2 regions of the Kitasatospora sp. NPDC056327 genome follow, and region 2 is predicted to be linked to the other one. Evidence: riboswitches for the same ligand, from Rfam matches in the RefSeq annotation. Region 2 holds a riboswitch; the other holds the start of a gene.
The links. A riboswitch is a leader RNA that binds a small molecule or an ion and turns the genes downstream of it on or off. The one in region 2 is predicted to bind glycine.
Positions count from the first base shown of each region.

Region 1: it holds a riboswitch for glycine, as region 2 does, so the genes downstream of both, gcvT (glycine cleavage system aminomethyltransferase GcvT) here and gcvP (aminomethyl-transferring glycine dehydrogenase) in region 2, are expected to answer to the same signal.

Region 1 covers NZ_JBHJRC010000297.1:2,968-6,364, reverse strand. The annotation lists gene ACFCX4_RS30260 (enhanced serine sensitivity protein SseB C-terminal domain-containing protein) at 1-347, opposite strand, end outside; gene ACFCX4_RS30255 (enhanced serine sensitivity protein SseB) at 523-1,317, opposite strand; glycine riboswitch at 1,496-1,603, shown strand; gene gcvT (glycine cleavage system aminomethyltransferase GcvT) at 1,823-2,944, shown strand; gene gcvH (glycine cleavage system protein GcvH) at 3,032-3,397, shown strand, end outside.
Region 2 covers NZ_JBHJRC010000077.1:4,579-7,975, reverse strand. The annotation lists gene gcvP (aminomethyl-transferring glycine dehydrogenase) at 1-2,002, opposite strand, end outside; glycine riboswitch at 2,243-2,346, opposite strand; gene ACFCX4_RS14075 (DUF2382 domain-containing protein) at 2,582-3,397, shown strand, end outside.

The sequences.
Region 1 (3,397 bases), on a different contig from region 2:
CACCTGGTGCGGTACAGCGAGGCCGCGATCTCCCGGCCGGAGATCACCTCGTGCGCCCGCGCCCAGCCGGAGGCCGCCAGCTGCTCGGGCGAGGTGACGGCCGGGGCGTACCCGTGGCCGCTGATCTCCATGTTCCCGTACTGGGCGTCCGGGCTGCCCTGCGTGCCGTGCCAGAGCAGCATCCAGACGCGGCCCTCGGCCAGGGCGTGCAGCATCGTCTCGTAGGCCTCGTAGCGCTCCGGCGCCACCTCGCGCAGGGCACGCTCCAGCGCGCCCGGATCCGGGCGTCCGGTGGGCGCCTGGCCCCAGGGCCCCGGTGCACCGCCAGCTACCGATCCCGCACTCATGCGCCCACCTCGCTGCGCCTCTTCGTTCCTCGTCCGTCACCGTCGGCCCGGCGGCCGTCAGCACGCACCCTATGGGGCGCCGCCGACCGCCGCCACGCCGACGTGGCGGGGGTCCGCACCGCTCCCGCACCCCCACCCGCCCCGGCGGGTGCCGGACGGACGGCGGGCGTCCCGGTCAGCCCCGCACGTAGAAGGGCGCGACCCGGTTCACCAACCAGTCGACCACCGGATCGTCCGCGAGGTCGAGCAGTACGAGGTGGACGCCGCCGGGCAGCGGCGCGGTTCCCAGCGCTCGCCCCAATGCCCCGTTCACCGCAACCGGGTCGGCCGGGGCCGCCGGGTCCAGCTGGACCCCCACGAACATGACGGTCGGCTCGCCCTCGACGCTGGCCAGCGCGCGCCGCGCGGTCAGCACCCCGGGCAGCCCCGCCAGTTCCGTGCGGCAGGCGGCCAGGAAGGCCTCCGGGTCCTCGCCCGGCACCGGCTCGCGCAGTGCCACCCGGCCGCCGGACGGCGCGTCGGGGGCGGCCTCCCAGCGGTCCTCGCGCGGCCCGCGGCGCAGCTCGGCCACGCCCTCCGGGGGCACCGGGATGCCCACCGGGGCCTCCGGATTGACGGCGATGCCCACGCCCAGCGGCAGCCCCCGGGCGAACTCCCACACCGGCGCGACCGCGAACGGCATCCCCGGTGCCTGCTGGAGGAACACCTCCTGCGAGGAGTACACCGGGACGTAGGGGCCGCCGGCCAGCTCGACCACCGGCAGGTCCAGCGACCGCCCCTGCGGGTCCCCGCCGGACGGCAGCGGGATCCACACCTGGCTGCGCGCCAGCACCTCGATCACGCGGGGGGTCGCGCCCGGGTCGCCGAGCGCGGCGGTGAGCACCTGCTCCAGCTCGTTGGCCGGCCACGCGCCGCCCGGCGGCGCCGCCTCCGGTCCGCCCCACCCCTGCTGCTCCACCGGGTTCCCCATGCGCCGCTGTACCGCCCTCTGCTCGCCGATCCCCGCAGCCTAGCGTTTCGGCTGCTCGCGGCGGGGCGGGAGGGCGTACGTGACGCAGGCCCCTCTCCCCTCATCCGCACGGACGTGCCATGATGTCCGCGTCCGCGGTGGCTACCACCCGGATCCCTCCAACTCCATACCGGCCGCTCGAACCCGCGCGGGAGAGTCCGGAGTGCCCCCGTCCAGGCGGCACGGCCGGCGCCGAAGGAGCAAGTCCTCCCCGGAATCTCTCAGGCACCCCTACCGCACGGGTTAGGCAGATCTGGAAAGCGGCGCACGGCCCTGCCGTGCGCCCACCCACGGTGCAAGCCGCCATGCTGTCCCCTACCGGGCAGCGGGGCGGTGAAGCTCTCAGGTTCGACGACAGATGGGGAGACCCAGCCGCCGCATGCCCGCGCGCAGGGTCCGCCGCCCCCGAGCAGGGCCGGTCCCGGCGCGCGCACCCCTGAGTGCCCCGACCGAGGAGTTCCTGGCCATGTCGTCCCTCCGCCTCACCGCGCTCGACGCGCTGCACCGCGCCCTCGGCGCCACCATGACCGACTTCGCCGGCTGGGACATGCCGCTGCGCTACGGCAGCGAGCGCGAGGAGCACCTCGCGGTCCGCACCCGGGCCGGCCTGTTCGACCTGTCGCACATGGGCGAGATCACCGTCACCGGCCCGCAGGCCGGCGAGATGCTGGACCACGCCCTGGTCGGCTTCGTCTCCGCGCTCGGCGAGCTGCGCGCCCGCTACACCATGATCTGCGCCGAGAACGGCGGCATCCTGGACGACCTGATCGTCTACCGCCTGCGCGAGGACGCCTTCCTGGTCGTCGCCAACGCCTCCAACGCCCAGCTGGTGCTGGACGAGCTGATCGCCCGTGCCAAGGGCTACAACGCCGTCGTCTCCGACGACCGCGACGCCTACGCGCTGATCGCCGTCCAGGGCCCGGAGTCCACCGCGATCCTGGCCGGCACCACCGAGGCCGACCTGCCCGGCCTCAAGTACTACGCGATCCTCCCCGCCCAGGTGGCCGGCCGCGACGTGCTGCTCGCCCGCACCGGCTACACCGGCGAGGACGGCTTCGAGATCTTCTGCAACCCGGGCGACGCCGAGCAGGTCTGGCAGGCGCTGACCGCGGCCGGCGCCGACCGCGGTCTGGTCCCCTGCGGCCTGTCCTGCCGCGACACGCTGCGCCTGGAGGCCGGCATGCCGCTGTACGGCCACGAGCTCTCCACCGACCTGACCCCGTTCGACGCCGGTCTGGGCCGGGTCGTCCGCTTCGACAAGACCACCAACGACGGCGCCTTCGTCGGCCGCAAGGCCCTGGAGAAGGCCGCCGCCGAGGCCGAGGCCAAGCCGCCGCGGGTGCTGGTCGGCCTGGTCTCCGAGGGCAAGCGGGTGCCGCGCGCCGAGTACACCGTGGTCTCCGCCGACGGCGGGCCGATCGGCCGGATCACCTCCGGCGCGCCCTCCCCCACCCTGGAGAAGCCGATCGCGATGGCCTACGTGGACGCCGCGCACGCGGCCCCCGGCACCACCGTCGCGGTGGACGTGCGCGGCCGGCACGAGCCGGTCACGGTCGTCGCGCTGCCGTTCTACAAGCGCGCCCGCTGACCCCGCCCCACCTGTTTTCCCACGCGGGGCACGTCCGCGCGCCGGGCCGCTTCGCCGTACCCGCTTCCCATCCTGGAGAATGACGCCATGAGCAACCCCCAGCACCTGCAGTACACCGAGGAGCACGAGTGGCTGACCACCGCCGCCGCCGGTGAGATCGCCACGATCGGCATCACCAAGCACGCCGCCGACGCCCTGGGCGACATCGTCTACGTGCAGCTGCCCGACGTCGACGCCGAGGTGACCGCCGGCGAGACCTGTGGCGAGCTGGAGTCGACCAAGTCGGTCAGCGACCTGTACTCGCCGGTGACCGGCGTGGTCGTCGAGGTCAACGACGCCGTCGCCGACGACAACAGCCTGGTCAACAGCGACCCGTTCGAGGGCGGCTGGCTGTTCAAGGTCCGCGTCGAGTCCGCCGGCAAGCTGCTGAGCGCCGACGAGTACACCGCGCTC
Region 2 (3,397 bases):
TCTCGTACACGCCGTGGGTGGACGGGTAGGTGACCATCAGCACGGAGAGGCTGTCACGGTGCTGCTCGATCTTGGCCTTGAGGTCGTCGACGTCGACGTCGCCGTCGACCAGGGTCTTGACCACGACCACGCGCATGCCGGCCATCACCGCGGAGGCGGCGTTGGTCCCGTGCGCGGAGGACGGGATGAGGCAGACGTCGCGCCGGGTGTCGCCGTTGGCGTGGTGGTAGGCCCGGACGGCGAGCAGGCCGGCCAGCTCGCCCTGGGAGCCGGCGTTCGGCTGGATGGACACGGCGTCGTAACCGGTCACCTCGACCAGTTGCTGCTCCAGCCCGCGGATCAGGGTGAGGAAGCCCTCGGCCTGGTCGACCGGGGCGAAGGGGTGCAGCTGGCCGAACTCCGGCCAGGTCACCGACTCCATCTCGGTGGTGGCGTTGAGCTTCATGGTGCAGGAGCCCAGCGGGATCATGCCGCGGTCCAGCGCGTAGTCCCGGTCCGACAGGCGGCGCAGGTAGCGCAGCATGGCGGTCTCCGAGCGGTGGCTGTGGAAGACCGGGTGCGTCAGGTACTCGTCCTCGCGCAGCAGCGCGGCGGGCAGCGCGTCGGCGTCCTCCGCCGTCGCGGCGCCCTCGACGCCGAACGCGGCCCAGACGCCCGCCAGGTGCTCGCGGGTGGTGGTCTCGTCGGTGGAGACCGAGATCCGGTCCTCGCCGTCCTGGAAGACGTTGATGCCGTTGGCGCGGGCGGCGGCGGCGATGCCGGCCGCGCGGCCCGGGACGACCGCGGTGACGGTGTCGAAGAACTCGCCGTGCAGCAGCTCCACGCCGCCGGCCCGCAGGCCCTCGGCGAGGGCGGCGGCGTAGCGGTGGGTGCGGCGGGCGATGTCGGCCAGTCCGTCCGGACCGTGGTAGACGGCGTACATCGAGGCCATCACGGCGAGCAGCACCTGGGCGGTGCAGATGTTGCTGGTCGCCTTCTCGCGGCGGATGTGCTGCTCGCGGGTCTGCAGCGCCAGGCGGTAGGCGCGGTTGCCGTCGGCGTCGACCGAGACGCCGACCAGACGGCCGGGGAGCGAGCGGGCGTACTCGGCGCGCACCGCGAGGTAGCCGGCGTGCGGGCCGCCGAAGCCCATCGGCACGCCGAAGCGCTGCGAGGTGCCGCAGGCGATGTCGGCGCCGAGCTCGCCCGGGGACTTCAGCAGGGTGAGCGCGAGCAGGTCGGCGGCGACGGCGACGATCGCGCCCAGGCCGTGGGCCTGCTCGATCACCGGGGCGAGGTCGCGGACCGCACCGGTGGCGCCCGGGTACTGGAGCAGCAGGCCGAAGACGCCGCGCTCGGCGATGTCGGCCGGGATGCCGTCGGACAGGTCCGCGACGACGACCTCGACACCGGTCGGCACGGCGCGGGTGTTGATCACCGCGACGGTCTGCGGCAGGGTGTCGGCGTCGACCAGGAACACGCCGCCCTTGACCTTGGTGACCCGGCGGGCCAGGGCCATCGCCTCGGCGGCCGCGGTGCCCTCGTCCAGCAGGGAGGAGCCGGAGGTGGGCAGGCCGGTCAGGTCGGAGACCACGGTCTGGAAGTTGAGCAGCGCCTCCAGGCGGCCCTGCGAGATCTCCGGCTGGTACGGGGTGTACGCGGTGTACCAGGCCGGGTTCTCCATGACGTTGCGCAGGATCACCGGCGGGGTGAAGGTGCCGTAGTAGCCCAGGCCGATCATCGACGTGAGCACGGAGTTACGGCCGGCCAGCTCGCGCAGCTCGGCGAGGACCTCGGCCTCGCTGCGGCCGGCGGGCAGGTCGAGCGCCGTGATCGAGCGGATCGCCTCGGGAACGGCGGTGGTGGCCAGCTCGTCCAGCGAGCCGTAACCGACCTGGGCCAGCATCTTCTCCTGCGCGGCGGCGTCGGGGCCGATGTGGCGGTTCTCGAAGGGGCTGGCCTGTTCGAGCTCGGTGAGGGTCGCGGGGGTGGTGGGGCGTCCCGAGTTCGGCTGGGCGTTCATGGTGGTCGAGGCCTCCTGGTCACGGACCGGCGGGGGTGCGCACGCCGGGCTGCCTCGCCGCTGCGGACAACAGCGGAGGACCCGGTCGGACGAACCCGACAGGCCTCCCCCTCTGTCATCGGGACCTGAGAGCTTCGCCCGCACGGGGCGCCGTGGGACGCCCCGCCGGCTTGCACCGTCGGTGAGGGTGGGGTCCGCCGGCTCCCTCGCCCGCGATCCTGCCCTGCTTTCCAGAGTGACCTATCCCGCACGGTACGGATGCCTGAGAGATTCCGGGGAGGAGTTGCTCCTTCGGCGCCCCGACCAGCGGTTTCCGCTGTCGGGGACTCTCCCGAGCGGGCTCGGCGGTCGCGCCCAGGGTACCAGCGGGAGGCCCCGCGATCACGGGTGCGTCAGGTCACTCGACGGCTTCGCCCATGACGGCGGCCCCGACCCGGACGGCCCAGCCCCGGGCCCGTCCGGCCGCACCCCGGTCGCGCGGGCCGGGTTGATGGCTTTTGGTGTGAAAAGGCGGACGCGACGGGCGGGCCGGCCACCGTCCTGCGGGAGTCCCGCACGATCACCGCACTGGAGGAAAGAGTGCAGACCGACATCGATCCCCGGGACCTCATCGGCCACAAGGCGGTCGACCGCAACGGGGACAAGATCGGCACCATCGACGAGGTGTACCTGGACGACGCCACCGGCCGGCCCGAGTGGGCCGCCGTCCGGACCGGCATCTTCGGCCGGGACGCCTTCGTGCCCCTGACCACGAGCGAGTTCTCCGGCGACGAGCTGCGGGTCCCCTACGACAAGTCCCTGGTGAAGGAGTCGCCGGACTTCGGGGTCGGCCAGCACCTGTCGCCCGCCCAGGAGCTCCAGCTCTACCGCTACTACGGGCTGGACACCCCGGCGGACGGCCGCCCCGCGACGGGCGAGGGGTCCGGCCCGGAGCCCGCCGACCTGGACTTCGGCACCACCGCGGGCCGGGGCGGCGCCGCGGTGGCCGGCACTGCGGCGGGCGCGGCGGCGGGCGCCGCCGTCCACAACGGGCCGACGCCCTCCGGCGGCGCGGCCCCGTCCAACGGCACGGCCCCGGCCGCCGGGACCAACGGCACCGGCGCGGCCCGCCCGGCCCGACAGCTCACCTTCCACCACTCCCCCGCCCCCAGCCCGGCCGCCGACCTCGGCAAGCCGTCCGACCCCGCCCCGGAGGCCCACGTGCGGACCGTCGCCACCCCCGCGTCCACCACCGCGGCACCCGGTGCCCCGGAGCCGGGCACCGAGCCGCGGCCGCAGAGCCAGGCCCCGCAGACCGCCGGCCCGGAGCCGGTGACCGGCGCGGCCGGCGCCCCGGCCCACCTCGCCGCGGCGGGGCCCGCCCGGCCGGAGGCGGCGCGCACCGAGGCCGCCGGG